DNA from 4 places in the Ruegeria sp. HKCCA5763 genome. Region 1 is predicted to be linked to each of the others. Evidence: riboswitches for the same ligand, from Rfam matches in the RefSeq annotation. Region 1 holds a riboswitch; each other region holds the start of a gene.
The links. Region 1 has a riboswitch for cobalamin ahead of GOV89_RS11605 (DUF4198 domain-containing protein). Riboswitches for the same ligand answer to the same signal wherever they lie in the genome.
Positions count from the first base shown of each region.

Region 2: linked by a shared signal. The riboswitch ahead of GOV89_RS11535 (DUF1636 domain-containing protein) and the one ahead of GOV89_RS11605 (DUF4198 domain-containing protein) in region 1 are both predicted to bind cobalamin.
Region 3: linked by a shared signal. The riboswitch ahead of GOV89_RS16680 (hypothetical protein) and the one ahead of GOV89_RS11605 (DUF4198 domain-containing protein) in region 1 are both predicted to bind cobalamin.
Region 4: linked by a shared signal. The riboswitch ahead of GOV89_RS12375 (DUF1636 domain-containing protein) and the one ahead of GOV89_RS11605 (DUF4198 domain-containing protein) in region 1 are both predicted to bind cobalamin.

Region 1 covers NZ_WQGF01000006.1:3,165-10,857, reverse strand. Annotated here, with positions in the region: gene GOV89_RS11610 (LacI family DNA-binding transcriptional regulator) at 1-1,081, opposite strand, end outside; cobalamin riboswitch at 1,342-1,545, shown strand; gene GOV89_RS11605 (DUF4198 domain-containing protein) at 1,674-2,459, shown strand; gene cbiM (cobalt transporter CbiM) at 2,465-3,076, shown strand; gene GOV89_RS11595 (cobalt ABC transporter permease) at 3,073-3,654, shown strand; gene cbiQ (cobalt ECF transporter T component CbiQ) at 3,654-4,436, shown strand; gene GOV89_RS11585 (energy-coupling factor ABC transporter ATP-binding protein) at 4,433-5,089, shown strand; gene GOV89_RS22665 (hypothetical protein) at 5,026-5,343, opposite strand; gene GOV89_RS11575 (LysR substrate-binding domain-containing protein) at 5,821-6,744, opposite strand; gene GOV89_RS11570 (hypothetical protein) at 6,841-7,693, shown strand, end outside.
Region 2 covers NZ_WQGF01000005.1:300,286-307,978, forward strand. Annotated here, with positions in the region: gene cobN (cobaltochelatase subunit CobN) at 1-1,383, opposite strand, end outside; gene cobW (cobalamin biosynthesis protein CobW) at 1,387-2,442, opposite strand; gene GOV89_RS11535 (DUF1636 domain-containing protein) at 2,444-2,827, opposite strand; cobalamin riboswitch at 2,912-3,129, opposite strand; partial or broken gene GOV89_RS11540 (NAD(P)-dependent oxidoreductase) at 3,255-4,232, shown strand; gene GOV89_RS11545 (SLC13 family permease) at 4,313-6,169, opposite strand; gene GOV89_RS11550 (hypothetical protein) at 6,842-7,645, shown strand.
Region 3 covers NZ_WQGF01000010.1:47,874-55,566, forward strand. Annotated here, with positions in the region: gene GOV89_RS16660 (bifunctional 2',3'-cyclic-nucleotide 2'-phosphodiesterase/3'-nucleotidase) at 1-1,501, shown strand, start outside; RNA gene ffs (signal recognition particle sRNA small type) at 1,541-1,639, shown strand; gene rsgA (ribosome small subunit-dependent GTPase A) at 1,798-2,826, shown strand; gene GOV89_RS16675 (hypothetical protein) at 2,863-3,720, opposite strand; cobalamin riboswitch at 3,853-4,075, shown strand; gene GOV89_RS16680 (hypothetical protein) at 4,166-4,573, shown strand; gene GOV89_RS16685 (protein-tyrosine phosphatase family protein) at 4,576-5,076, opposite strand; gene GOV89_RS16690 (DNA polymerase III subunit gamma/tau) at 5,249-7,012, shown strand; gene GOV89_RS16695 (TauD/TfdA family dioxygenase) at 7,100-7,693, shown strand, end outside.
Region 4 covers NZ_WQGF01000006.1:191,659-199,351, reverse strand. Annotated here, with positions in the region: gene GOV89_RS12395 (LysR family transcriptional regulator) at 1-800, shown strand, start outside; gene GOV89_RS12390 (iron ABC transporter permease) at 803-1,813, opposite strand; gene GOV89_RS12385 (ABC transporter substrate-binding protein) at 1,815-2,765, opposite strand; gene GOV89_RS12380 (ABC transporter ATP-binding protein) at 2,778-3,554, opposite strand; gene GOV89_RS12375 (DUF1636 domain-containing protein) at 3,551-3,907, opposite strand; cobalamin riboswitch at 4,146-4,344, opposite strand; gene GOV89_RS12370 (D-lyxose/D-mannose family sugar isomerase) at 4,444-5,109, opposite strand; gene GOV89_RS12365 (carbohydrate kinase) at 5,125-6,051, opposite strand; gene GOV89_RS22850 (ROK family protein) at 6,091-7,071, opposite strand; partial or broken gene GOV89_RS22845 (GH1 family beta-glucosidase) at 7,117-7,693, opposite strand, start outside.

The DNA.
Region 1 (7,693 bases):
GTCCGTCAGAGTCGCGTTCAATCAGCACCGCCTGACTGAGTTCGCGCAAAGTTGCGGGTTCTTCTCCTCGGGTCTGACGTATCAGCATCGTAGCAAGGCGTTCACCTGCCCGTTTAGAGTCGACGCTGAACGTCGTTAGCCCGGGGCTGGCGTATTGGCATTCCGGGACCCCGTCATATCCAAGAACCGAGACATCGCGCCCGATCTCAAGGCCAAATTCTGCGCAGACAGAGTAGCTTCCCAGTGCCGCTTGGTCTGTCGCAAATACAATCGCGGTCGGCGGGACAGGAAGACGCAATAAAGCGCGCGCTTCAGCGGCCCCTTCTTCGCGGGTGCGGGCCCCTTCGCGTATCAATTCGGGATCAACTGGCAATCCTGCGTCCCTAAGCCCGTCGACATAGCCATCCCGACGCAGGTGGCTGTAGTTGAACTTTGGATCACTGCCGACAAACCCGATACGGCTGTGACCAAAACGGGCCAGACGTTCGACCGCGTCGCTCATGGCTGTTTCGCCGGAAATATCAAACCACGACGTATCGTCCTGAAACCCGACCTGACCATAGCCAGTCCGCCCATAAAGGATGAACGGCACCTGCAAGTCCTTCAGGTATCCAACGCGCGCATCATCGACTTCGGCTCGCGGCAGTATAAATCCGTCGGCCTTACGTTCTTCAACCAAACGGCCCAGCATGTTCAGCATGTCCTGTTTCGACTTCGCGGTCGAAATTGTCATCGTCCAGTCAGACGCACTGGCAGCTTCACAAGCCCCTGCCAGAAAGTCTTGGAAAAACGGATTGTGCCGATCCGGTTCTTCACTGTTGATGACCATTGCAATGGCACGCACGCGCCCCGTTCGGATGGCCTGAGCGTGGCTGAGCGGGCGATACCCCATCTTGCGCGCCGTCACCTCAACCCGCTTTCGCGTTGATTCTGAGATGTCGGAATACCCATTCAATGCCCGCGACACCGTGCTTTTCGAAAGGCCGAGTTGATCGGCCAGTTCATCAAGCTTCACCCGTCCAGTCGCCGAGGCGCGCCGGGATCGGATTTGTCGCTGTCGCGTGTTGAGATTCGCTGTCATTCCATCATTTTGCGTTTCCGAAACCGGTTTCGGCAATGGAAAAGTCCAATTTTTGTGCGTATTGTAAATTTCTGGTTTCACAAGCCGGGATACTTATGCTTCGGCATCAAATCTGAGGTCACCGCACTGATTGTCAGACAGTGACACTGATCACCTCTATGCACCGAGCCGCAACTACACGGCAGAAACACCTTATTGAAATTCGGTATTGCCCTAAGCGATGCCGCAAACGAGAGTTGACCGTGTACAAGTTTTTCTGCCATCAACGCGCCATGTTCGGTTCCGGGGACTCACCCGGAGGCAATAGGGAATGCAGTGCGGCTTTTTCTTCGCCAATTCTGCAACTGCCCCCGCAACTGTAAGCGGCGAGCGCGGCTGATCGTGCCACTGGGATATGCCCGGGAAGGCCAGCCAAGCGTTTTGACCCGCAAGTCAGGAGACCTGCCGAACATGCGCCCTCGGAATGGGCGTTGATCGTCGGCGACGGGGTGTGCGCCGAAACTGTTTGCCTATTTGAGCAAATGGTTTCGCATTCCCCAATGTCAAAAACCAATGCGTGCCGGGGAAGGCGCGACGTGAGAAGGACTTGTTTGTGAAACACTTTTTGTTGGCGGCAACAGCTGCCATTGCATTGCCTGCGATGGCTCAGGCTCATTTCCTGCTGGAATACACCGAAGATACCATGATTGATCGTCCTGGTGACGTTCCGGTCAAGTTGGTCTTCTGGCATCCGTTTGAAGCCGGGCACGTGATGACCCTGGAAAAGCCAGAAGAATTTTATGTGATCCACAACGGCGAAAAGACCGATTTGTTGGGTACGTTGGAAGAAACCACGTTCGAAGGCCCCGAGAACACGGCCAAGGCCTTTTTGGGCTCGGTTCCAGTGAAACGTTCTGGCGATTACGTCGTGGTAACGGTACCTGCGCCTTATTACGAGGAATCTGAGGATATCTATATCCAGCAGGTCACCAAGGCATATCTGAACCGAAACGAGCTGCCCACCGACTGGGACCAGCCGCAAGGTTTGGCTACCGAAATACTGCCGCTGAACAAGCCCTATAACATCATCGCTGGCTCGACCTTCACGGGACGTGTATTGAGCGAGGGCAACCCAGTGGCTGGCGTAGAGATTGAAATCGAATACATGGCCGCGGAACCCGACTTGGCCGGAAACGGCGCAAAAAACGCAACTGCTTCCCCACTGCCAGGCGGCGCACTGGTCGCAATTTCGGACGAAAACGGCTATTTCACCTTTGGCGTGCCAAAAGCAGGCTACTGGGGTTTCGCAGCGTTGGGTTCGGGCCCGAAGACTGAACATGAAGGCAAAGAACTAAGTCAGGACGCTGTGATCTGGATCCGCGCCTGGGATCTGGAGTAACCCATATGCATATTGTGGACGGAGCCCTTTCGAACCCTGTTGTGATTGGCGGCGCAATCGCGGCAGCAGGCGGGATCGCCATGGGGCTGAAATCGCTGGACCTGGATCGCATTCCCACTGCCGGGGTGTTGTCAGCCAGCTTTTTTGTCGCCTCACTGATCCATGTTCCGATCGGCCCGTCCTCTGTGCATTTGATCCTGAACGGTCTGGCCGGGCTTTTGCTCGGCTGGGCGGCCTTTCCGGCGCTTTTTGTTGGCTTGCTGCTTCAGGCTGTGTTCTTCGGCTTTGGAGGACTGACAGTGCTTGGGATCAACACAGTCAACATCGCCCTTCCGGCGGTGCTTACATGGATAATCTTCGGTCGTCTGATCGCCAAGGGCACGCCTGTTCAAGGAGCAGTTTGGGGCGGCATAGGCGGCGCTTTCTCAATCGCAGCTACGACGGCTTTTGTCGCAGTATCGCTGGCGCTGTCGGGCGACGAATTCCTGCCGGCTGCGAAGCTTGTGTTATTTGCTCACGTCCCTGTCATGGCCGTCGAAGCGGTTCTGACCGGGTTCGCCATTTTACTGGCTCGTCAGGTTAAACCAGAACTCTTTTATAAAGGCGCATCGGCATGAGGCAACTGCTCGTTGTTATTGCGTTGTCACTGATGCCGCTTCCTGCGCTGGCCCACAAAGTTATCGCAGGGGTCTTTCCTGCAGGCGATGCAATCGAAGGCGAATTGGGCTTTTCAAACGGCGATATGGCGCAAAACCAAAAAGTCATCGTGTACGGGCCCGATGGTGCTGAGTTGGGACGAACACTGACCGATACAGATGGTTTCTTCCTTTACACCCCGACCAACCCGGTAGAACACACGTTCAAAGCAGACTTGGGCGCGGGGCATGTGGCAGAAGTCACCATGCCTGCTGCCGATGTCGCGGCGATAATGGGTGTTGAAGCTGACGTGGTCGAAACTGCCGCAATGATTGCCCCTAAGGAAGGTGGGACGCAGGTGACTGTCGCATCATTGACGAACGAAGAACGCGCCGCAATTGCTCAGGCGGTCCGAGACGAAACCCGCCCGCTGCGACGCGAGATTGCCTCCTATCGTGAACACAATGATCTGCAAACGATCCTGGGTGGCATCGGTTACATTATTGGTTTGTTCGGAATCGGCTTTTACATCGCCGCACGCAAGAAGATGACCTCCTGATGGCCCACGCCCTGGAACCCCAGGCCAAGACATTGGCCGAGACTGGTACGGGTGCATCCTTTTGGGTGATCCAAGGCTTGGATCCTCGGATGCGGATCGTGGTGGCGAGTGTTTTTTCCATTGTCACGGTCTCGCTCAGCACCATTCCAGGGCTGATTGCGGCATTGGCTGTTTCTATCGGAGTGCTGCTGATGTCTCGCCTGCCCATTCGCCGAACGCTCAAACGTATGGCGATGATGGACAGCTTTATCATCTTCATGTTGGTACTTTTGCCATTTACCACGCCCGGGGATGCGATGTTCAACTTGTTTGGGTTTCCGGCCAGTTGGCAAGGCCTTTGGAAAGCCACTGAGATTGCGTTGACAGCTAACGCCGTCATATTGTCCCTGATGGTTCTGGTTGGAACGATGGAACCGGTTACGCTTGGCCACGCGTTGCATAAACTGCGCTGTCCCGAAGCACTCGTCCACCTTCTGATGTTTACCATTCGCTACATCGAAGTTTTACGCGAGGAATATATGCGCCTGCGCGCGGCGATGAAGGTCCGTGGGTTTCGACCGGGCACTAATTGGCACACGTATCGCAGCTTTGGCTATCTGGTTGGCATGATGTTGGTCCGCGCCATCGAACGGTCCGAGCGAATCTTAGCAGCGATGAAATGCCGAGGGTTCTCTGGACGGCTTCTCTTGCTGCAGGAATTTAACCTGACCCTGCGCGACTACGTGTTTGCGGCGACTCTATGCATAGTGTGCATTGGGCTTCTTTGTCTGGATTTCGCATGACGATCCTCAAGCTGGAAGACATTCATTTCGCCTATCCCGGTCAAGCACCCGTACTGGACGGCGCCTCGCTTACGCTTGAACCAGGGCAACGCTTGTCGATTGCAGGACCTAACGGAGCAGGGAAATCCACCCTGTTTGGAATTGCGCTTGGTTTGCAAAAGCCAACCTCGGGTAGTGTGATCGCCCTTGGAAAAGATCGGCGCACCGAGGCCGATTTTCACGAGGTTCGCCGCGAGATCGGACTGGTGTTTCAAGACCCTGACGATCAGCTGTTTTGCCCCACTGTGGCAGAAGACATCGCGTTTGGGCCTCTCAATCTAGGGCGCAACAAGGACGACGCTCTCGCCATCGTCGACAGAGTTCTCTCTGATCTAGACTTGATGCACTTGCGTGATCGCATAACACATAAATTGTCGGGGGGCGAAAAGCGTCTTGTGACCCTTGCCACCGTATTGGCGATGGAACCCCGGGCACTGTTATTGGACGAACCAACAAATGCGCTCGATATCCAGAACGAAGCCCGCCTGCTGGAGATACTACAGGGTTTGCCACAGGCCATTTTACTGGTCAGCCATGCGCCATCCTTCCGTCAGGCATTGGCCCCGGACACGCTTGAATTGAGAAACGGTAGACTTGTCGCCGCGGGATTTTGAACTGCTGCGCTTTGCCGACGATTGGTCAACACATCGGCCCCCTGCCCCTCATCAGGCGAAACGGTATACGGAAAAGGCCGGTAAGCCCGCGCAGTGGTGCCCATGGATGTCGTTTCAGCTTCGATAGCGCTGTCCAGTGCTTTGCGGAACAGTTTTGCGCCCTTATCCAGACCAAGATCAATATAGGGTGTCTTGGCGTGCTTAATACCCAGATGCACCTGCTCCAACACCCCTTTGTCTTCGAGAAACGCCATCCGCATGCGTCATTCATGAACTTTAAAACCTCTGCGTTATCGGGGTCTGTGTTTCGGTGCTGAAACCAAAAGTACCGGGTTCGGTCCTCGTCAAACGGCGTCATGAAATTGTACGAGATATTGACTTAGATCTTGTCGAATGGGGGTTGCCATAGCCACCGGTTCCAACAGGCGCGTAAACGGATCTGTTCAGCGCGATAGCAGGCAGGCACATCTCGTAATGCTGAAGCCGGTCGCAATCGCTCGGAAACGACACCGGGGTGCCATCTTCCTGCCGGAAGAAAACGATGTTCTTAGCCAGAAACGTTTCGGCCTTCAGCACGCGCCCGATATTTTTTCTCAAGGCCACAACTTACCAGCAATTTCTCAGAAACATCGATTGCCCGCCAATCCATCATTTGGCTTGCTAAAGTATGGGCGCCCAAACGCCGCCATGCCATGTCAGAGTAGTAATGGGTTGTATAAGCCTGACTAATTTCAAACTGAAGCCGGCGGAGGGATGTCAGGTTGCGCAGCAACCTCGGAATGAATCCAGCTCAAGAATTCGGCAACCTTTTCGCTACCCTTGGTTTCGTGCGGTCGGACCAGCCAATAAGACAACGGCGATTGGGTCATTTCCGCAAAGGGTCGGACCAAACGCCCGTCTGCCATCATGTCAATGACCAAAGGCTCGCGCCCCAGTGCCACACCTAATCCTTCAATCGCCGCCTGAACAACCATGTTTGACTGCCCCAGTCGCCGTGTCCGCAGCGCGGCTGGCAAGGTCAGGCCACAGCGCCGCGCCCAGAATTCCCATGTGGGGCTCGCCGCTCTGTGATGTAGATTCTCGTCCACCAACATCGTGTGACGTGCGAGGTCATCGACCTTGCGAAGGTCCGGCAACAACGACGGCGCGCAAACCGGAAACAGCTGCTCTGTCATAAGTAAATCGACCTGACAGCCCGGAAAATCGCCCAAGCCATAGCGAATTCCGATATCCGCATCCGCACCGGAAAACGGGAATTGTCCGGTATCGGTTGCTATCGATATCGACAGGTTCGGGTGGGCCATGTCAAAGCGTAAAAGTCGTGGAAACAACCAGTTGAACGCAAAACCCGGCAGACATGAGATAACGATTGTCCGATCCGAGCGTGTTTTATCCCTGAGTTGTGCGCATACATCCGAGATGCGCCCCAGTCCTTCCGAGATCGCAAGGGCCAACAACTCTCCTTCACGGGTTGGGCGCGACTGACGTGCGCCCCGCACCAAAAGCTCGCGCCCCAACCATTCCTCAAGGCTGCGCACATGCTGACTGACAGCGCTCTGGCTGACGCCCAATTCGGTAGCAGCGGGTGAAAACCCCGAATGTCGGACGACGGCCTCGAACGCTCTTAGTGCGGAATAGGGCAAGTTCAAGATCATATTAGTAACTCTAATGTCACTCATTAATACTTTCAAATAGATTGGCTGCAAGCCCCTGGCGTAACCTTGACCAATTCGATCCTATGGGAGACGCGAATGTCGGACATCACGCCGGAACGTGGCGCGCAAAACCTGTTGGCAAACTGTGCCCATGCAACGGCCGGAGACCGGCTGCTGATCGTCTACGAACCGCCAGAGTACGGGTATTTCGACGCGGACAGTGTCGAAATCGTCTCGCGTGTTGCCAAGTCCATGGGCCTGTCCGTCGAAACGGTTGATGTGGGGTTCAACCCTGACACTCCGCATCTGCCTGTGGACTTGCTTAAAAGGTTCGAAACCGCCGATGTTATCCTGTTTCTGGCCCGCCTCGGAGATCAGCTACGGTTTTCGCAAATGCCCAAGGGCAAAAAGATCATCGTCAGCTTTGCCCTCAGCCGCGAACAATTCGGGTCGGGGTTTTCGAACGGGCACCACGACGCCTTCATGGAACTCAAGGCCGAGATCAACTCTGTACTAAATACCGCGCAGGAAGTGCGTTTCACGTGCCCCCTTGGCACGGATGTGCGGGGGCGGCCTGAAATGAACCTGGACCCTTCGGGTGATACCTCCATCCTGCGCTTCCCGATGTCGGTTTTCACGCCTGTCCCTGCACACAGCTTCTCTGGCCAAGTGGCCCTGACCTTCCTGACAGGGACCGGATCAAAATACTATGAAGGTTACACTACCGAATTCACTCATCCCGTTCTTGCGCGCCTAGATCAAGGCCGCCTGACCGGGTTCGAGGGGCATCCTTCAGATGTAGCGCGGGCAGAGACTCATTATGATCGGGTGGCCGAACAGTTCGAAATTGACCGGAACTTTGTGCATTCCTGGCATGCTGGCATTCATCCCGGATGCGGCTACCCCTGGGACATGCGTGAGAACTATGAACGGTGGGGCGGGGCGGCAT
Region 2 (7,693 bases), on a different contig from region 1:
GCCCCAAACCGTTTGAAGGTCGGCTTGCAATTGCTCGGGCAGATCGGTCAGCGCGTGCAAATATTCTTCCAGCGGCCAAGAAATGCGGGCGTCCAACAGTGTTTCAGCAATCGGCTCTTCTGGCGTGGTGTCATAGCCTTCGTTGTGGAGATCGGACAGCATCGCCTCGGCAGATGCCAGCGCGTCCAAGCCCACCGCATGGGCCATCTGCCAGTCTTTGCCGGGATAGGTCGACAGCACCAACGCTGGGATCTGATCCGCCTTCGGTTTGTCGTTCAGGCGCAGCCAGCCTGATACCCGGTCGATAATGGCTTCGATCCGTTCGGCCTCGGCCCGGTGGGCAAAGCGGGAGTATTCCAGATGAGGATCGCGTTTGCCCGGTTCCTTGAATGAAGCGATGCCCGCCGAAATCCGCCCGTCTACCTCGGGCAAGACAACATGCATGGCAAGGTCGGCAGGGGAGAGACCGCGTTCCGCCTCAGCCCAGGCTTTGCGGCGCGAGGTGGCCAGAGCGACCTGAAACACCGGCACATTGGCGGCATCCAGCGGAGACGTGCCCGACGCGCCTTTGCCCGAAAAGGACGTTGCGTTGATGATGGCAGCGGGGGTCAACGCCTCAAGCGTCTCGCGCAACCAATCGGCAGCAGTTGGCGCTTTGAGCGAAGGTGCGAACAGGCCCACTGCCGCAAATCCGCGCGCACGCAAACTGCGGATCAGAGCTGCGACTGGGGCAGTGTCGGCCGACGTCAGATATGCGCGGTAAAACGTGACGACGATACGTTTTGCGTCGCCTTCGAACGCGGTATCCGTTGGGATTACACCACGATCCGGGCACCATGCGCCGCATTCAGGCAGGGTCTTTGCGCCCATCACCGGCCCGGCATAAAGCCCTGCTGCCAAGGCCATCTGGGCCAATGCGGCTTGCGCTGCGACCTCACCACCGGTGTCACACAGATGGGCCAAACGGCGCAGCGTTGAAACGGGCAGAGTGGAATAGTCATCCAGCCGCGTATCCTCTCGCCCGTCCGCGGGCAGAACGGCAAGCGCGATGCCCTTAGCATGCGCCAGCGCCAGAACCTGTTGCAAGCCGTAGGACCAGTAAGGCACGCCGCCAATCAGGCGGATCAGAATGCCCTTGGCGCCGTCCAACGTTTGTTCGACATAGGTGTCGACGGACAGAGGGTGTTTGAGGGCGGTCAAATTGGCCAATCGAAGTGTTGGCATTCGTCCCTCGGCCCCGCCGCCACGATGCCAACCCGCCGCGAAAGCGCCTAGGTCGCTGTCCGAGAAGGACAAGACAACCAAATCCGCCGGGCTTTGGCCCAGATCGGTTGGGGTCTCGGTTTCCTCGAGCCCGTTGCTTTCGCGGAAGACGACGTGCATGGTTTACTCGGCAGCCTCGGTGACGCCTGCAAGGATTCCGCGGATTTCGGCCTCTTTGATGTCGTCATGCTCGGCGATAACGACCAGACGCGAACGGCGCTCTTCCTCCGGTCCCCATGGGCGGTCATATTGGTGACGGACACGTGCGCCCACAGCCTGAACCAGCAGGCGCATGGGTTTGCCCTGAACGGCGGCATAACCTTTGACACGCAGGATGTTCAGCTCTGACGCCAGACGTTCGATCTTGGCGACCAGATCGGCTGGGTCGGTTTGTTCCGGCAACTCGACGATGATGCTTTCGAAATCGTCATGTTCATGATCGTGGTGACCGTCGTGGTGCGACGGGCGCGCATCCATGTCGTCCTCGGCTGCGGCTTCCAGACCCAGTACAACGCGGACATCCACGACGCCCTCGGCGACTTCGACAACAGGCAGGGGGCGTGGGGCTTCGGCGGCGATCACCTCTTTGGCCTTGGCCACACCTTCGGGTCCTGCAAGATCAGGCTTGGTCAACAGGATGATGTCGGCGCACGAGATCTGATCCTCGAACACTTCGGACAGGGGCGTTTCGTGATCGATCGAGTCATCAGCTAGGCGCTGGGCATCCACAGCTTCGACATTCGGGGCAAAGCGACCGGCGGCGACGGCCTCGGCATCGGCCAGAGCGATCACGCCATCGACAGTGATCTTTGAGCGGATATCCGGCCAGTCGAACGCCTTCAACAACGGTTTTGGCAGGGCGAGGCCAGAGGTTTCGATCAGGATATGCTCGGGGCGCGGTTCCAGCGCCATCAGCGCCTCGATGGTCGGGATGAAGTCATCCGCGACGGTGCAGCAGATGCAACCGTTTGCCAACTCCATGATGTTTTCCGCAGGGCAATCCGGGATGGCGCAGGATTTCAGGATATCGCCATCCACGCCCACATCGCCAAACTCGTTGACGACGACGGCCAGACGTTTGCCCTGAGGGTTCTGCATCAGGTGTTTGACCAGCGTTGTTTTTCCCGAGCCCAGAAAGCCGGTGATCACGGTGACGGGAAGTTTTTCGAGATTCGACATGTCAGGCTCCAATCGGGGGAATGCGCGAGGCGCAGTTTTTGCGGAAATGTTCAGGGCGTTCGCGCCATTTCACCAGGCCATCTTCGGTAGCCAGATACTTGGTCGCGCCGTCGATGATCACATCGACATGGTCCACTTCGTTCAGGTTCTCGTAAACGAAGGTCCAGCGATCGGGACCGCCGCGCAGCACGATAGAACAGCCCTGATCGCAGTTCGAAAGGCATTCAACAGGTTTCAGGGTGATGCCGTCGGGCAATTCGGCTTGTTCCAAGGCCTGGTGCAGCAATGTGCCGGGGCGTTGCGCATCGTTTTCGACGGGCAGCCCGCGGCGGCAGGTCGTGCAGACCAGAAGCTCGACCGGTGTGGTCTCAGTCGTGTCTCTCATCCCCCCAAATCCTCTTCGCGGGGGACGGGGTTTCAAGCGGGCCACGTGTCGCAACATGGACCCGACACCGGAACACCCCGCCCGGTTTCAACTTCGGGTGCTGGCAGGTCTCCCGGCTTGCGGATGTCAGAGACCTGGTACGTCAGGGTCCTCTGTCGGATGTCCCGCCTTCCCGGCCTTGGCCAGTGGCATTGGGCACCCTCTCCGGTCACGGTCGCGGGGGCGGCTGCGTTTGGCGGAAGATCCGTTGACGCATTCCCTTTTCATCGGCTCTTGCCGACACCAACGAATGGGTCATGCGGCACCGCTGGCCCGCTTGTCAAGCGCGTTGCGCGTAACATCAGGGTGTGGGTGTGAAAAGCGACCTGTGGTTGTCGTTGGGCGGCATGAATGGTCAGATAAATCCGTGATCGCATGACGGGTACAAGCCAGCAGGGAGAGGCGACATATGAAAGTAGGATTCATCGGGTTGGGAAACGTTGGCGGCAAGCTTTCGGGTTCCTTGCTGCGAAACGGGATTGATCTGATAGTGCATGATCTGAACGCGGATCTGGTGGGCGAGTTCGTCGCCCTTGGCGCAAAGGCAGCCGAAGGTCCGGCACAGTTGATGCGCGATTGCGATGCCGTCATCACCTGCTTGCCATCGCCTGCGGCATCAGATGCGGTCATGCAAGAGATGCTGCCCGAAGTGGGCCCCGGCAAAATCTGGATGGAGATGTCGACAACCGATGAGGCCGAGGTCAAGCGTTTGGGGGCCGAGGTGATCGAACGCGGAGGCGCGGCAGTGGACTGCCCGGTTTCGGGCGGGTGCCACCGGGCGGCCACCGGCAATATCTCGATCTTCGCGGGATGTGATCGTGCGACTTTTGAGCGAATTCTGCCGTTTCTGACCACCATGGGGCGGCGTGTTTTGCACACTGGTGAATTGGGCTCTGCCTCGGTTCTGAAGGTGATGACCAACTATCTGGCCACGGCCAACCTGATCACCTGCGCCGAAGCGCTGGTCACGGCAAAGGCTGCCGGGATGGATCTGAACACAACATACGAGGCGATAAAAATCTCGTCCGGTACGTCCTTTGTGCATGAAACGGAAAGTCAGGTCATCCTGAACGGATCGCGCGATATTTCTTTCACTATGGACTTGGTGAAAAAGGACATTGGTCTGTTTCAAGAGGTCGCTGACCGCGCCGGGGTGCCTCTGGAAATGAACCCGGTCATGATCAAGATTTTTGAAGATGGCATTGCCCGGTATGGGGATCGCGAGCTGTCGCCGAATATCATCAAACGACTGGAAGAGGCGACAGGCCTGGACATCACAGCCCCCGGTTTCCCGCCGGAGATGGAAGATGATGAACCGGAAGAGCCAGGGTACGAGGTTGTTCCGCAAGGGCGAGGTCCGGCGTAAAGGTCCAGCCTGGGCTTTCCAGTGAGGTGTCATTGGCAGTCGGGGTTGGTCAGCCCATAAATCCGGCCCCGATTGCTACGCTAGTACAGGACGTTGATCATCACCAACGAAACGATCAGGAACAAAGCAGTCATAATGCCGCCCGAGCGTACGAAATCCATGACCTTGTACCCGGCCGGACCCATGATCAGTGCGTTGACCTGATGGGTCGGGATGATGAAGCTGTTCGAGGTTGATATGGCGACTGTGAGTGCAAAGACTGCTGGGTTGCCTCCTGCAGCCACGGCAATTGATACGGCCAGTGGTACGAGCAGAACGGTGGCGCCAACGTTCGACATGACCAATGAAAACGCTGTTGCCAGAACGGCAATGCCTGCTTGAAGCGACCAAAGTGGCCAGCCGTCAAGAATGACCATGATTTGCTGTGCGATCCATGCGGCTGTGCCGGTGTTCTGCACGGCCTGTCCCAAAGGTATGAGGCAGGCGAGCAGGAAGACGGTGTTCCATCCAACGGCACGATAGGCCTCATCCACGCTAAGCACGCGGGTCAACATCATTCCGGCTGCCCCGGTCAGAAGACACAGCGAAAGGCGCACGTCCGTGAACAGGATTAGGGACAATGAAATGGCAAAAAAGGCAAGGGCCCACCCGACCTTCTGCGGCCTCAGTTCATCCTGTGGAAAATCGGTTGTCACCACAACGAAATCGGGATCGCGCGTGATCCGCATAAGGTTGTCCCAACGGGTATGCGCAACAAGCATGTCCCCGGCATGGAACTTTTCAAGCCCTATCTGAGTGGATTCGTGATCTTCAGTCTCAACGTGGCTGAGCGTTTCTTCCCCTCGGTGAATGGCAAGCAGCGACATGCCATAAGTCTTGCGGAACAAAAGCTCACGCGGGCATTTCCCGATCAGTTTGCTGTCCGGGGTGATAACCACTTCGGCCACGCCGGCATTGGTGGGGGCGAACTCTTCAACAAAAATGTCCAGATCAGGAAGAACGGTCAAACCGTATTTCGTGGCAAATTCCTGAACCTCAGAACGTCGTCCGACAATAGCCAGCCGACAAGGGGCCGCGATTTCTGCGGTCAGAACCTGAACCATCGAGGTTTTACCGCGATAGAAAGTTGAAATGATGTACAGGTGGCTCTCGTGGTTGATATCGGCAAGAATTTTTCCCACCAGCGGGCTTTCCGCGGGCACAACAACTTCGAATACATCTGCCTTTAGCCCGTAGACCCTCTGCAAATACTCCTGTGTGCCCTGACCGGTGCCAGTGTTGTCTTCCCCTTCCGCTTCGGGAAGAACCCAGCGCCCCAGCAACAGAAAATACCCGATGCCGGTCAGGATCAATACCGCACCGATCGGCGTTACCGAGAACAATCCGAACGGTTGCATTTTCTGAGAGACCGGCAATCCGTCATTTGCTGTCTGGATCAGATCATTAAGCAAGATCAGCGGTGAAGACCCCACCATCGTCATCGTGCCGCCCAGAATCGCACAGAACCCCATCGGCATAAGCAGGCGCGACAGAGGTATTCCAGATCGCGAGGATATCCGGCTGACAACCGGCAGAAACAATGCGGCCGCGCCCACGTTCTGCATGAAAGACGAAATGACGCCAACGGTTCCGGATATGATCGGCAGAACCCGGTTTTCCGACTTGCCGCCATATTTCAAAATAGCAGCCGCAACCTTGTTCATGATGCCAGTTTTGTCCAGTCCAGCGCCAACAATCATGACCGCAATGATCGAGATAACTGCGTTTGACGCGAATCCATCAAACAGACGCGGCACATCCGCCAGATTCTCAAGGCCGGGCGCGTAGCTTAGCAAGCCGACAAGAACCAAAACCAATATTGCGGAAAGATCAATTCTGACGATCTCGGACACAAACAGGAAAACAGTGAAAGCGAGAAGGGCGCAAACGACCCCCATCTCGAAGGTAAATGCTATGTATTCCACAATTCGTCCAGATATTTTGGCTTCTCTTGCATTAGTCCTTAGTCCATTCCGTTCGCGTTGTCATGAAATTTCGTTTTAGACCGAATGAGGGACATAATATTTCGCACTGGGTTGGGTGTGTTTGGTGGCGATGACTGTCTTCTTCGAATGCGCGGCAACACGCTACCAGACCCGATATCTCAGCTTCTGACATGTGCTATAGGGTCGAACGGCTTCAGGCTGGATGGCCCGGAATGCTCTCTATAAAGCCCGATCATAAACGCCACCCGAAGGTGCTATATGTGCCAGTTGACTTCAAAGTGACGTTGGTGTCAGGCTTTCACAACACGAACTCGGGCAAAGACTTGATAGTTAAGGTAGTTTGACATCTCACGGCACTGTTATCTGCATATTGGCGCGCCTAAGACTGGAACGACGTCAATTCAAACACTTCTTCTGGACAATAGAGATTGGTTTAATCACCACGGGCTGTTCGTTCCGAGTGCAGGGCAGAACACGAATGGCGCACACCACCAGCTTGTGCGTGCGATATCTGGATTGCCAGCGCGGACAGATTTGTCCGGGTTAATTCAAAGCCTAACCGCAGAGATAACGGGCGCAGGCTTCCCAGATCTCCTAATTTCTTCAGAGACAATGTTTGTGATTATGCGCGAACCGCTTTGCTTGGAACGAATTAAGAACTATTTTGAGGATTTGGGTTATAGAATAACATGTATTCTTTTTTTGCGTCACCCTGCCACTGGATTAGACTCGGCGTATTCGCAAATGGTTTCCGCCTTTCAACGCTTTGATAGTTTCCGCGAATTTGCAGATCGACGGTCTTTGCAATTTACTAGACTGCCCTTATGGGGCTCATTCAATAGGTTTCCTGAAATCGAAGTGAGAGTGCTGCCTTACACTAGGGAAGTGAAGTGTGAAGGAGTCGCAAAACGTTTTTTGCAAGAGCTGGGAATCACGGACTTTGGCGCGGCGGCATCCGAGCAGCGTCTTAATGTCGGCGCCGGGCCGAGAGAGGTACACTTTAAGAAATGGGTGCGATTCAATTGCGCTGAAGCAGGAGATACGATTTCTCAGCTGCAAAGAGCGAAACTGATCGAGCTTACAAAAGGTTTGGATTTTAAAGATACTGAGCGTTATCGAGGTCTAACGCCAAGCGTGCTTGAGAACTTTCTCCAAAAGACCGAACAAGCAATCAAACAGGGGCGTGATGCACGTTGGATTGGTGCTTGGGAGCAATTGAAAGAAGACAATGTGGAACAGCTTCTTCCCGCCAATGATCCAGACCTGTTTTCAGATCCTCACTTGAAAAAGATACATGATCCAGAATTGGAGGACCGCTTGCTACAGGCTTGGACGATGGCGAGCCAGGTTAAGGAGCCTGATGGTCAAAAAAAACTTCGTGCGAACACCATAATAGAAGCAATGCGTGAAATGGGCTCTCAAATTTAGACAGGCCCGGCAATTCAAGTCTAGGCTCAGGACTCATAGCCAAAAGAT
Region 3 (7,693 bases), on a different contig from region 1:
ACAAGCGCCATGCCCGGTTTTGTGCAGCAACTTGCTTCGCTCGGGCGGCAATCAGATCTGGCATAGCCATGCAATCCTGGACCGAACCGTATCTGTGAACGGCACCGAGACACCCATTCGCATCGGCCTTATTTCTGGTCTTCCCCCCCAGACCGTCCGCTGGGAAGAACATCACCTGAACGGAGAGGTAACAGCCAGCGGTATCTTCTCAACCGCGCGCGACCTGACTGGGCTTCTGCGCAATCAAGGGTGTGATCTGATAGTGATGTTGGCCCATTCAGGCCTGGGTCCGGCGGATGCTTCTGAAGGCATGGAAAACGCCGTCATCCCCCTGGCAGCTATAGATGGAATCGACGCAATTGTCGCCGGGCACACTCACTTGACCTTTCCAGGCGGCGGCCACGGCGACGCCTCGTATCTCGATCAGGAAAAAGGGTTGATACATGAAACACCGGTTGTCATGGCCGGTTCCGCGGGGTCGTATCTTGGCGTAATCGATCTGGTTGTTACACCTCGGCCAGATGCCGGGTTCAGCGTTACGGATTGCCACGTTGAACTGCACCCTGTCTGTGAAAATGGCGCTGAGGTCGATGAAGACGATGACTTGGTGCGCCTTGTTGCCAATGCCCATCGTCAAACCCGTCGCGCAGTGGCCAAACCTGTGGCGCACGTGGCTGACACCATGCACAGCTATTTCAGCTTCTGCGCACCAGATCGCGGGCTGGCCCTGGTTGCCGCGGCACAGGCTGCAGCTCTGCGTCCTTTCCTGCATGGATCCGCCCCGGGCGAATTACCGCTTTTGTCAGTCGTGGCTCCCGGTAAAAGCGGCGGCCGCGCAGGCCCCAGGCACTTTACGGATGTTCCGGCAGGAGAAATATGCCTGCGCCATGTTGCGGATCTGTATCCGTTTCCCAACGAATTGCGTGCCATCCAGATCAGCGGCGCAGATGTGCTGGACTGGCTTGAAATGTCGGCAAGCATGTTCAACCAGCTTGCCTGTGATGTCGAAACGGATCTGATCAACCCCAAACGCGCCGGGTACAATTTCGACGTCATCTTTGGCCTGACCTATAAAATTGATCCGTCGCAACCAGCGCGCTTCAACGCCGAGGGGCGCATGATCGATCCTGCTAACAGACGGATTCGCGACCTGAAATACGCAGGCCAGCCGGTTCTTCCTGAACAGAGATTAGTGCTGGCCAGCAACAATTACCGCGTCAGCGGTGGTGGGCATTTCCCCGCCGCTTCCACGGCCCAACGCATCAATCTGCCGTCGCTGGACATCAAGGATTTGGTGCGGGATTACCTGTCCGATCGCCTTCCGCCTGATCCAATCGCGCAGCAACCTTATCCTTTTGTGCTGGCACCCCAAACAGGTACACAATCCGTGCTTCGAACCGGTCCGGGTGCGTTAAAACACATTAACGAATTGCGCCCGTTCAAAGCCAGACTGCTGGAATCAGATTCCAATGGGTTCGAACGTATTCGCCTGACATTCTGACGGGTTGTCTTTTGCCCACACCTTCCCTATATCCAGACTCGAGAGGTTGGCGCGGGCGAGCGCCTCGCCAACCTGGTCAGGTCCGGAAGGAAGCAGCCACAACGAGCCCCGCTTGGGTCGATGTCCAACCTCTCACTTCATGAACCTTAGCCACAGGAGGGCTTTATGATTGTAACAAAAACCCTTCGGGCAGCGCGGTTCTGATCTCACACTACTTGCTGACTGCCTGAACACATGACCCGGGGATGCGCGATCGCCATCCGTTGGGATTGCTGTTTCTGACAACAGGCAGACCAATGAATTCTTCACTTTCGGACCTTGGATGGTCCTCTCACTTTGCCGCGCAACACGCGGCTCATCCTTCGTGCACGCCTTTTCGCATCGCTTCCGTTCATAGGGACCGCCTGATCGGGCTGAATCCGCAGGGCGAATCTCCATTGCTGACCCTTGATCAATCGACCGGCAGCTATGCCGTCGGAGACTGGGTTCTCACGGACGACGACAATCGCGTGCAACATCTACTCGACCGGCGCAGCCTGTTGCACCGGCGCGCCGCCGGTACAGGCGCTGCGACGCAACTGATCGCTGCCAATGTCGATGTGCTGTTCATCGTCAGTTCGTGCAACGCTGATTTCAACCTGCCCCGGCTAGAGCGTTATCTGGCACTTGCACATCAGGCAGGATGTTACCCGGTTGTTGTCCTGACAAAGGCTGACCAATCGGATGACCCCAATCGTTTCTCGGAACAGGTGCAGGCTCTGGACCCGTTTCTGACAGTTCTGGCGATCAACGCGCTAGACCTAACGGAATTGGAAAAGGTCTTATCCTGGTGCCCCAAAGGCCAGACCGGAGCACTGGTTGGGTCGTCAGGCGTTGGCAAGACGACATTGTCCAACGGCTTGACCGATCAGGATTTGGCGACGTCAGGTATTCGCGAGAACGACGCTCGCGGTCGGCACACAACCACGGCGCGCGCGTTACACCGGATGCGCAACGGCGGCTGGCTGATTGATACGCCTGGAATGCGCGCATTGCGTCTGCTTGAAGCTCAGGACGGTATCGACGAGGTGTTCTCGGACCTCGCCGAACTTGGCCTGAACTGCCGTTTTTCAGATTGTCAGCACGAATCCGAACCAGGCTGTGCTGTACAGCGGGCGATCAAACAAGGCGTGCTTGACCCTGCCCGCTTGGATCGATGGCGAAAGCTTCGGCGCGAAGATCAGCGCAACTCGGAAACCGTCGCCCAATCCCGGGCACGGGACAAAGCGTTCGGTAAGATGGTGCGGGGTGTCATGAAGGATCGAAAACTGCATAAAGGGCGTTAAGCGAAAAATACTCGGTAATTCAAAAGTCGAGCCTGATCACGCGATCAGGCTCGGCCAAACTGCCGCATTACGCCGAGCAAAAGCTCCGATATGGCCAATCTCTGACAATCCGAAGTCATCAGACCTAAGCAGGTGCCGCTTAGCCTCGGCGCCATAAAGGTCGGCAAGCCGCCAGACAGCTTCGGGCGGGACCATCTGGTCGTCCTCGAAAGTGAACAAATCCACGGGTCTACCGGAGCCGTCCCAACGCGCCTCAGGAAGGTTTTGTCCGATTTCAGGTACATAATTCAAAGGAGCCGTGCACCATTCGCGCCATTGCCAGTAGACCGAGCCCGGCAAGTCCGCACCAAACCCGATCGCATTTCCCGGCAGATAGCCAAGTGCTTTGACCAGTACCGGTGCGTGTCCATACCAGAAAACACCGGCCAATCCACGGTAAGGCCATGGGTGATCACTGAGGGTTACGAGCCCCGAACACACGCAAATCATCCGATCGATTTGGTCGATGTCGGGCTGAACAGGCCCCAGCATCGCACCAACGGAATGACCAATGGTCCATTGCTGCGCATCAGGATAACGCCTGCGCATTTCCGCCCGCGCCGCTGGCATGTCGATCAAAGCCCAATCCGCCATTGTTGCACGCGCATCCTTCATACGGCCGGTCAGAGAATGCCCGAAATCCCGGTAGTCATAGGTCAGACACGCCATACCCCGCTCGGCCGCTAGCCACTGTGCGAAGTGGCGATAATAGTCGCGCGGCACACCCGTTGCACTATTCAGCACAACCACGGTTTCAGGCTCTGACAGCGGTCGGTACAACCGTGCTGCAAGGGTCGTGGACCCGGATGGGAAAAGGAAATCTTCAGCCAACACCGTCTGCTCTGCGTCCAACATGATCCCTGACCCTGCACTGAAAAACTGAATTGCTTGGCTTCAATATTTTAAACACTAAAGAGGAACGTTCCCCCCATCCAGCATGACCACACGTCGGGGTAAAAGATCAGCTTGACTCGGAACCGGATCAGACGCTAGCGATTGTGTGATGGTTCCTGTCCCCCACAAGGGGTCGGGATGAAAAGGGAACACGGTGCGGTTCAGTCTGGTCATCCGGGCGCAAACCAAATCCGCGACTGCCCCCGCAACTGTAAGCGGTGAGCGATGCCAAAACACCACTGGCCCCTAGGGCTGGGAAGGTCGGCAAAGCCATGACCCGCAAGTCAGGAGACCTGCCATCGGAACTGAAACCGAAACTCGGGCGGGGTGTCCGGGCAGGTCCTGACAGCACGTTGCCGTCCCACCTGACCCAACTCTCCTGCCCACCACGCGCGGAGGGCGCAGGATGATCTGGAAGACGAAGACGCATGAATACAGTGCAACGGTGTGTCAGCGGACGGGCAAAACCTGCCCTGCCCTGGCGCGGCTGGCACGCTCAATTTCCGAGGCGATGAAGCAGGCCACAGCCGCCACAAGCGACGGGTTCGAGTTTGAAGGTGGCAGTGAATTGTCACATTGCACGCAAGGATGCCACGCAACTTTCCGAGCGCAATCAGACAGAATTCGCATCTTTTGCGATACACAGCCTGAAGCAGAGCCGCAGGACCTGAACGCTTACGCCGATCTGATCTTTGGAAACACGTTCAGCGCCTTGCCATCCGGCATCATTACAGACCCACCCTGCGCGATGATCGAGGTTGCAAAGCTGCGGCCTCGCAAACCCGTGCACGCGCCTGAACAGATTTCGGCCTAAGACTATACGACTTGAGCCTGAAAATTCTGTGCTGCCCAGGCCAATTGGGCGTCTGTTTCCACGGCACAAGGACGCAGCGCCCGCAAACGCTCCAGGGCTTTGTCTGGCTGTTCGCCGCATTCGACCATCAGCCGCAGAACAACCATTCCCGACCTGCCGCAGCCGCCCCGACAATGCACCAGTACCCGCCCTCCACCCGTCAAAGCATGCCGGGCGGCCGCGCTGATCGAGGGCCACGCCTCTTCAACTGCAGGCGTAGGGGCGCCAAAGTCTTCGATCGGCAGATGCACCCACCGGCTGGCGCGGCTTTGGATATCGCTGCCGAATTCCTGCGCCCCGTTTTGGAGCATCTCGACGTCCGTTGTCATTGAAACAACCAGCCCCGGCTTCCATGCGGCAATCGTATCCAGATCCCTTTCATAATCCCCGCCCCGTCCGGGCATCGATGTCAGGGCAAGTGTACCCCCCGCGACTTGCAGGGCATAGATAACCAGTTGCGACATAAACCAGTGTCCTCCACCAAGAACTCTTAACGAAAATGCACCATAAATTTTGTTGGACCAGCTTAGTGCGAATCCGGTCAGAATCTAAATCAAAAATCATCGCGCCTCGCAGTGGACGCGGAAGGCAGCGACCACTACGCTGAGCCGAAGCACCGAATCCGACCGAGAAAACATGACCGACACGCCCAGCCCCGCCTATCAGGTTCTCGCCCGCAAATATCGCCCGGAAACCTTTGCCGATCTGGTGGGTCAGGATGCCATGGTGCGCACCCTGAAAAACGCGTTCGAAGCGGACCGGATTGCGCAGGCTTTCATCATGACCGGCATTCGCGGCACCGGAAAAACCACCACCGCACGGATCATCGCCAAGGGTATGAACTGTATCGGGCCCGACGGTAATGGCGGCCCGACGACCGAACCTTGCGGCCAATGCGAACACTGCGTGGCGATCATGGAAGGCCGCCACGTCGATGTGATGGAGATGGACGCCGCCAGCCGAACTGGCGTGAACGATATTCGCGAGATTATCGACAGTGTCCGCTATCGCGCCGCCAGCGCGCGTTACAAGATATACATCATCGATGAGGTCCACATGCTTTCGACCAGCGCTTTCAACGCGCTGCTCAAGACGCTTGAGGAACCGCCCGAGCATGTGAAGTTCATCTTTGCAACCACTGAAATCCGCAAGGTGCCGGTCACAGTTCTGTCCCGCTGCCAGCGCTTTGACCTGCGCCGGATCGAACCCGAGGATATGATCGGCCTTCTGCAAAAGATCGCGTCAGCGGAAGGCGCTGAGATCGCAGAAGATGCGCTGGCGCTGATCACGCGCTCCGCGGAAGGGTCTGCAAGGGATGCAACCTCGCTGCTGGACCAGGCGATATCGCACGGGGCGGGTGAAACCACTGCCGAACAGGTTCGCGCAATGCTGGGCCTTGCGGACCGTGGCCGCGTTCTGGACCTCATGGACATGATCCTGCGGGGCGACGCCGCAGGCGCACTGACAGAACTCAGCGGCCAATACGCAGAAGGTGCTGACCCATTGGCTGTCTTGCGCGATCTGGCTGAGATCACACATTGGGTGTCCGTCGTGAAGATCACGCCAGACGCCGCCGAAGACCCAACCGTTTCTCCGGACGAACGGAGCCGTGGCCAACACATGGCAGAGGCCCTGCCGATGCGCGTTCTGACCCGGATGTGGCAGATGTTGCTGAAAGCGCTCGAAGAAGTCTCGGCCGCGCCCAATGCCATGATGGCCGCTGAGATGGCCGTTATCCGCCTGACCCATGTTGCTGATCTGCCCAGCCCTGAAGAACTGGTCAAACGGCTGCAGGACGCCCCGCCGCCTCCGGCAGGTGGACCTAGCGGCGGCACCTTGATGTCTCGGCAGGGTGCAACACCCGCGCAGGCCAGCGCCACCCCCGCATCCACATACGCCTCGGCCCCACGTGGTTCAAGCGGCGCGCCGGTTGCCGCATTGGCACAGGATGCTCAGACGGCCCTGGCCCGGTACCCGACCTTTGAGCACGTGGTCGAACTGATCCGCGCCAACCGCGACGTGAAGCTTCTGGTTGAAGTGGAAAACGGCGTGCGACTTGTGTCTTATCAGCCCGGTCGGATCGAGTTCACCCCAGCCACGAATGCAACGACAGACCTTGCGCCCCGGCTGGGCTCTGCCCTGCAACGCTGGACCGGAAACCGGTGGGCTGTCTCGATCGTCTCGAACGGGGATACGCCGACAATTGCCGAAGTGCGAGATGAGGCCGAGCTGGCCTTGAAGGCCGAAGCTGAAAAGCATCCTCTGGTTCAGGCGGTGCTGGCGCAATTCCCCAAGGCAAAGATCACAAAGATCGAGACGCCGGAACAACGCGCCGCCCAGGTCGAGACCGAAGCGCTTCCTGAAGTTGAAGATGAGTGGGACCCGTTCGAAGAAGACTGACCCGAAAGCGCTCGATCCCGTGTCGCAAACGAAGCAGATCGACCCTTCAAACAGGTACACCCTTCCATGATGCCAGGGAGGGATTTCATGCGAACATCACCACTGCACCCACGTTTCGGATTGGTCGTTCACGACCTAGATTTGCGCGACGTTACCAAACAGCGTTACTTTCCGGAAATCCGGCGCGCATTCGAAACCCGCTCTGTGCTTTTGTTTCCGGCCCAATCGATATCTGATGCGGACCACATTCGCCTTGCCGAACTTTTTGGGCCATTGGAAAACCGTGAAGCCATGGCAGCGGGTCGCGATGTTGAGTTTCAGCTTCCCGAACTGACAAACAAAACCAAGGATGGGCTGCGTGCGAAAGACGATCTGCGTCTGTTGGATTTGCAGGCCAACATGTTGTGGCACACAGACAGCACGTTCCTGCCGACGCCGGCGCTGATCAATATTCTGACGGCAAAAGTCGTCCCGCCATCCGGCGGCGAAACCGAGATCGCATCGACCCGCGCCGCTTGGGCGCATATGCCAGATCGTCTGAAATCCGTTCTTAGGGACGCCATCATCTGGCACCGGTTGTCGCATTCCCGTTCAAAAATTTCAGCCGACCTCGCTGCGCTGCCAAAAATGACGCGATGGCCAGATCGCCCATGGCGCGCGATTTGGCCGAACCCGGTAACC
Region 4 (7,693 bases), 190 kb from region 1:
AATCGGCCTTGTCGGTGCAGATAAAAGAACTGGAAGACCGGCTTGGTCATCCGCTGTTTGAACGCCGGGGCCGCAAGCTGCATCTCACCGAAGCCGGACATATCGCTCTGGACCACGCCGATGCGATTTTTGCGACAGGTCAGGAACTTGTGGCAACCTTGCAGGACGCGGGGAATACGCGGCAAGCTCTTAGGGTTGGGGCACAGTCCACCCTTTCTCGCAACTTTCAGATTCGTTTTTTGCGGCCCATTTTGGCGCGCGCAGACGTCGAGGTTATTTTAAGGTCCGGTAGCCCAAGCGAGTTGCTGGAGGGGCTCGAAACGCTGAATTTCGACCTGGTCTTGATGAACCACGAACCCGCAAGCGACAGTTTGACCAGCTTTGTCACTCATCATTTGGCCGAACAACCGGTGAGCATCGTCGGAACCCCCGATCGTCTGAAACCGACACGTTCAATAAGGGATCTATTGGAAGAACAACCCTTCATCCTGCCCACAACGAACAACAGTGTCCGCACGGCTTTTGATGCCATGGCCAGCCGCATGTCGGTGCGCCCTCAGGTGGCAGCCGAGGTGGACGACATGGCGATGATGCGGCTGCTTGCACGGGAGGATATCGGGCTGGCTCTGGTGGCTCCGATCGTTGTTCAGGATGAGTTGATTTCGGGTCGTCTGGTCGAGGCGCAAGAGCACCCGAAAATCAAGGAAAACTTCCACGCGATCACGTTCAAACGCCGGTTCCCGAACCCTTTGGTGCAAGAGCTCTTGTCGCATGGATCGGACACGCAGGACGGTCTCTGAGGTCAGTCACCACGCGCGGATTTGAACAGGTACAGGAAAACAAAAAGAGACCCGATAGACGTTGTCACGATACCCACGGGCAGTTCCTGTGGGGCCAAGAGCAGGCGGGACAGAATATCCGACAGCGTCAGCAGAATCGCCCCTACGATGGCCGAGGTAATCAGCAGGTTTCGGTGCAGCGTACCAGCAATGCCGCGCGCAATATGAGGCACCATCAGCCCAACAAATCCGATGACACCAGCCACGGACACAAAACTGGCCGTAGCCAACGCAGCCACAAAGAACATTCGGAATCGAAGACCCTGGACGGGAATTCCCAGTGACGACGCAGTGAAATCTCCGGTCAAAAGGGCATCCAGCCAGCGACTGCGATAAAGCGCGTAGCTTAGGATCAGGGCAAGCCCGGTCAGGACCAGTGGAAAGGTCTGCCATCGGGCAAGACCCAATCCGCCCAGCATCCAGAAGATAACCGAATGCGCCGCACGACTGTCGCCGGAAAAAATCAAATAATTTGTAATCGCGGAAAACAGGAAAGACACAGCCAAACCGGCCAGGATCAGCTTTTCCGGCGCACTTGTGCGCAAACCCTGAACCAGAGCCAGAACAATGCCAGAGGCTATTAGCCCCCCGCAAAACGCCGCCAAAGGCAGGGTCCAGACCCCCAGCACATCGCCAGTGACCGTTATGACAAGAACGGCCCCAGCCGCCGCCCCCGAGGACAGGCCAAAAAGGAACGGATCGGCCAGATCGTTGCGCGTGGTTGTTTGCAAAACCACGCCAACTACGCCCAGCCCTGCGCCGATCACAGCGGCGAACAAGGCTCGGGGGAGGCGAAGGTCGAAAACGATCCGATGCACCGGGGACATTTCACCTTCTGTCAGGCCGGTCCCCAAGCCAATGGCGGTAAAGACCTCGGCCATTGGGATCGAGGTTGTGCCATAGATCGTAGACAGCAGCAAAAGGGCGGTCAGAATGACCGCCCCCAGCAAGATCGATCGGCCCAAATGGACCATGTCAGTTGGTCTCCGGATGCATCGCATTGGCCATCTTTTCAATGGCTTCAATATTTGCCGGTCCGGGTGTCAATTCCTCGTAACGCAGGCCGATCCAGCGCGCGTTCTTGACTGCATCGGTTTGTGACATGACAGGATGATCTTTCAGAAACTGGAAGGTATCTTCTGCACCATTTCCTGTTTGATAGTCCAGTAGCACCAGGAATTCCGGGTTTGCGGCTGCCACGGTTTCCCAAGAGGTGCGACCCCAGCTGGTATCCATGTCATGTGTGACGTTTACACCCCCCGCAGCGGCAATCATGGCGTCCGGGATGGCGAATTTACCTGCGGTAAAAGGCGCATCTGCCGGCCCGTCCAGCAGGAAAACACGAGGTTTATCCAGATCGGCGGTTTTTGCCTCAAGGGCATCCAACTGGACTTTCCAGCCCAAGACAAGGTCTTCCGCCTTAGCCTCGACACCCATCACCTGGCCCAAACGCAGGACGTCGTCAAACAGCAGATCCATGCTGGCTTCGGGGCGGTCTTTGTTCAGGTGCACGCAGCTTTCGGTCAAGACCATGGTCTTGATGCCAAAGGGTTCCAGCGTGTCTGGGGTCACTTCGCCACCTGGCTGCATTCCGTAATACCAACCAGCGAAAAACATATCGGGTTCGACAGAGACAAGGTTTTCAACTGTAGGATATTTCGGAGCCAACTCGGGGATGTCGCCGCGCTGTGCATCAAAATCCGGGCTGGTCTTGTACCAGCCTGTGATGCCGGTCAGGCCGACGATCTTGTCTTGCAGACCCAAAGCAAACGCCATGTCAGTCATGTTCATGTCGTGAACAACGAGCCGTTCTGGCGTTGTTTCAAAAACCAGTGGCTCGCCGCAATTGTCCACTGTAATGGCATCCGCGGCTGCGCCGCTTGCCAGGCCAGTGAACACAGCCACAGGCCAGAGTTTCTGCATCATTGTAAGCTCCTGTTATGATGACAGTTTACGTTTTCGAATATCCAGAGCAGGGATCATGCGGCCCTCATGCTGGAAACACAGATAATCCACTCCAAACGTGTCGCGGACACGATCCGTTGTCAGAACATCGTTGACAGGGCCAAACCCTGTCAGACGTGTTGATTTCATTAACGCCACATGAGTGGCAAATTCCGGGATCATGACCAGATCGTGGACGATCATGACAACCGTCACGCCCAATTCAGCGACCAAAGACAACATGTGCCCCTTGGCATCCGGGTCTAGGTGATTGGTCGGCTCGTCCAGAAACAACAGAGACGGGTTTTGAGCCAGCGCACGTGCGATATGCGCCCGTTGCCTCTCACCCCCCGATAGCTGACCCATAGGTTTGCGGGAAAGGTGCATTAAACCCGTTGTTTCCAAAACCCGGTCAAGATCTTCCCTGTGCTCAGACGCGGACTTGTCAGCCTTGATCGGAATTTGGCCAAGTGCAACATAGTCGTGCAATCGCAACCGACTATCCGGCATTTCCTGTTGGCCAACCACAGCGATCGTCCGCGCGCGTTCATGGGCCGACAAGGTGCGCAGGCTTTGACCTTTTATCTGCACATCACCCAGCGCAATACGTTCGATTCCGCAAAGCAGCTTGAGCAGCGTAGTCTTCCCAGCCCCATTCGGTCCCGCAATCGCCAGAATTGATCCTTCTTCCAAGCCAAAGGACACATCCTGAAGCAGCACATCACCGTTCAAGGCATAATATTCTAGGTTTTCGACAGCCAGGAAACTCATGACGGCCTCTGCGATGGCAAGGCAGGCATGCGCGACAAGGTTTTGGTGAACAGTGTTAGCGGGCGGTCAGTTGCGTTTGTCCAACCATCGGAACTGAGCTGATATTGCCCGGCGAATTCCACCACTGCATCCAGATCCTGTTCCGAAACGATGTCACCAAACAAATACTGCGCCTTGCCCGGTGCCTGAAAACCGACGGTGGTTGGCCGGTCGCAGCCCGCCATGCACGCGACCTCCCGGATTGCAAACCCTTCGGGCAGTTTTCGCGCCAATGCGCCACTCACTTGATCGGTGGACATCGCGCCTGTGCATGTCGTGCATACAAGTAGGAAATGATCTGCAGTTTTCGTCATTGTGCGCACCGGTTACCGCTGATCAAACTACAATACAATGTTATAACATTACTATTTTGAGAATCGCGATCTTTTCGCGAGGCCACAGCACAATAGGTATTGGGGTTGAGGATAAAGCTATCAGTCACCTGTTGCATTGTCCGCTCTGCTTGAAACCAAGCGCGGACAGAAGGTGCCAAAAATGGAAACACGCGAAAACCGTGCCATCAAAGCCTCCTTCCAGGACGCCCCGCCCCGGGTTGGTTAAACATCGGATGGCAGGTCTCCTGACTTGCGGGTCAAAGCTTGGCCCACCTTCCCAACCCTTTCGGGGTCAGTGGCGCAGTGGCGTCGCTCTCCGCTTACAGTTGCGGGGGCAGTCACGGACTTGGCGCAATACAGCGCCGCACCGTATTCCCATTTTCATCCCTTTCGGAACCATCCAACTCAGCTAGGCTGGCGGTGCTGGACTTGTCAAGAAGGAGAAGCAGTCGAGCCGATCCAAAACATCTGGGCGCGGCTCACATTCACGTTGGCCGGTTCTAGCCTGGTTGATATCAATAGTCGGAAACCAACAAGAAGTCCGGCGCAGCGTCTTCTTCGATCTGTGAAAACCGAGGGATGGAATCTTCGAAGACATTATCCGTACGGTCATCATTCACAGTCGAAACCTCTCCAATAAGGCAATCGCCGTGTTCTGCCCAGAATGCGTGCCAGACACCCGGCATAAGGGTCACGCTTTGCCCCGGTTTCAGCCGCAAATGCTCACCTGGTTGCAACGTAACAGGGCAGGCATCGCTGGGTACCGTCACTGGCGTGTTCCGGTCGATGCCCCCGTCAGGGTCAGATGCGTAAATCTCCAGCACCAGATCACCCCCGCCGCGATTGATGATGTCCTCGGCCTTTACGATGTGACGATGCATCGGAGACAGTTGTTTATCTTTCGAGATCAGCAATTTTTCCGCATACAACATCCCGCGACCTGATTTCAGATCATTCACCTCACCATTGCGCAGAGTGAAGAGGAACAGGCCGAGTTCGTCAAACCGACCCTGAGCGTAATCGGTGATGTCCCAGCCCAGCCCCCGACTGCGGATCGTTTCAGCTACAGGACTTCGCATCTGATCGGGCGACCAATCGGCAAAAGGTGGTAACACGGCTCCAAAGGATTGTATGAAAGCCTGCGCTTCGGACTTGATGCGGTTAATTTCGGATCGTTTCATTGGTTTTTCCAAGAATTAAAGCTCATGCGCCCAGGGCGGCTCGGCCCCGGCACGGGATACGGTTACAGCGGCGACTTCGGCTCCCAGTTCCATGGCCGCGCGCAACGCTTCTGGGGTCAGGTTTCGCACGCCTTGTTTGGTCAGTTTCTCAGCACGGCTGAGTGCGGTGAGCACACCAGCATTGAACGTATCGCCGGCACCGATCGTGTCTACGACCTGCACCTGTTTCACCGGCACCGAAACCTTTGATCCATCTGCCAGATACCCATGTGCGCCATCACCGCCCCGGGTCACTATCAGGGCCGTTGGCCCGGCCTGCAACAACAACGCGGCTTTCGCCGACTCGGGCTCGGTACCGGGAATGATCCAGTCCAGATCCTCGTCGGAAACTTTGACGATATCGGATTGCGCGATCATGTGGTTCAGGCGTGTTCGAAACCGGGCCTGATCCTCGATGAAGCCCGGACGGATGTTCGGATCCAGCATCACCGCACGTTCGCCACCATGACGCTTCAACAATGACGCGTAGGCATCCGCGCAGGGCTCACACGCCACACTAATACCCCCTAGATACAAAGCAGAGACTGCTGGAAGCTGATCTGGCATATCTTCCGGCGTCAACATACGCCCAGCCGTGTTTTCATCGACAAAGCTGTAGGTTGCGTGCCCATCTTGAAGTTGAACAAAGGCAAGTGTGCTGGGGCGATCCGAGACGATCACATGCGATGTATCAACGTGACTGGCGTTTAATGCGGTGATCAACTGCTGGCCGAACATGTCCGTTGAAATGCCCGTCAGCATCCCCACAGATACGCCTAGACGCCCCATGGCGACTGCTGTATTCAGGATCGCCCCGCCGGTATGCGGAACAAAGCCGTGCGCACCGAAAACTGTCGGCTCGGCGATCATATCAATCAGGGCTTCCCCGCAACACAAGATCATTCGACAGTCCTTTCCTGGAGTTCTTGTGGGGCACGTCGCTTAACGCTTGAGGGCGTTCTTGCAAAAGTTGTTTGCACCAATGATGCCAAATTCGGCTTGTTCTGAGACGTACAGGTTCAATGACTTTCGCAACTCACTAAAACGTCCACCGCCGTTGAACGCATCCTTAAAGTCCTGATCAAAGAGCCAACGGTTTTTCTCGGCGACGCCGCCCACAAGAAATACCCCACCGGCAGGCATCAGAGTAACTGCCATGTCGCCCATAAGTGCGCCCAGATGCGTGGTGAACATCTGCGCTGTTTTGACTGCGATGGGGTCCGAGGCATCGCGGGCTTCGGCCAAAATCTCTTTGGCAGAGCGCAATGAAGGCTGTGCGTTTCCAGCCGCCAATCCAACGGCTTGATACAGGATGGGCAAGCCCGTTCCGCTGAGGAACATTTCCGCTTCCAGAGCCAGGCTGTTCCCGAAAAAGCATTCAGGTGCAATTCGGCGGGCTGCTTCAAAGATCTCTACCTCGTCGCGGTGACGCGGATACAGTCCCACGTGGCCGCCTTCGCCGGAAACCGTGTGATAATGCCCTTCAGAAAACAACAAAGCTCCGACACCAAGCCCAGTGCCGGGGCCAACCACCAAACGCGTGCCCACAGGCGGTTTCGCCTGACCTTGCAAAACCGAAACTTCGTTCTGTTTGACGTCAGCAACTGACCAAGCTGCCGCTGTGAAGTCATTAATAACAAAAGTATGCTCCGCCCCGGTCGCCTGCGCCAGTTCAACCTCGGACAAGTCCAGATTAGCGTTTGTAAGACGGATGACTCCGTTTCTTACAGGACCAGCCCCAGCAGCAACGACCGCCTGAGGATTTGTGCCAACCTCATCTCGCAGAGAGTGAAATGCGTTCAGCAGATCGTCCAATGTGCCCGTAGGGTGCTTGCGCAGGTCCGTTAGCTCGCCATTTGTCACAACGCCAAGACGGGTGTTTGTTCCGCCAATGTCTGCAACCAAATTCCAGTGTTCATGCACAGAACCAGATGGTTGCGCTAACGGAAGAGAGACGTTCTGCCCCTCTGAAAGGGCGGATTTCAGCGCCGCGAACGACGCTTTGGGCGTTCTTTCCAGAGTTTCAAAATCCACGTCCACCAGTCCAAACCTTTTCTCGTACCCGAAGGCCCATTCGTAATTGTCCAGCAGAGACCAGACAAAATAGCCTTTAACCGGAACACCTTGTGCCAAAGCGTCCAGCACGGCTGCAAGGTGTGTATCAAGATATTCGATACGGTCCTCATCCCGCACGCGCTCTGCGCTCGCCATTCCGTTTTCGGTGATATAGATTGGTAGCCCGCCCGTATAGTCCTTCTGTGCTCGAATAAGAAATCGGGTCAGGGCGGAAGGGTCAATTTCCCACCCCATCTGCGTTTTTGGCAGTGGTCCGGGAACATCGGTCAAACTGGGCCACGCGGTATCGCTCGGGGCAATCAACTTTCGGGTGTAGTAGTTCAACCCGCACCAATCGACCTGAGTCCCAATCGTTTCAAAATCGTCCTGCCAACCAGATGGCAAGTGTGGCTCAAGCCCATCCAACACCAGTTTGGGGTACTGTTTCTTGAAGACGCCACCAAGAAAGAACCGATTGTAAATCGCATCA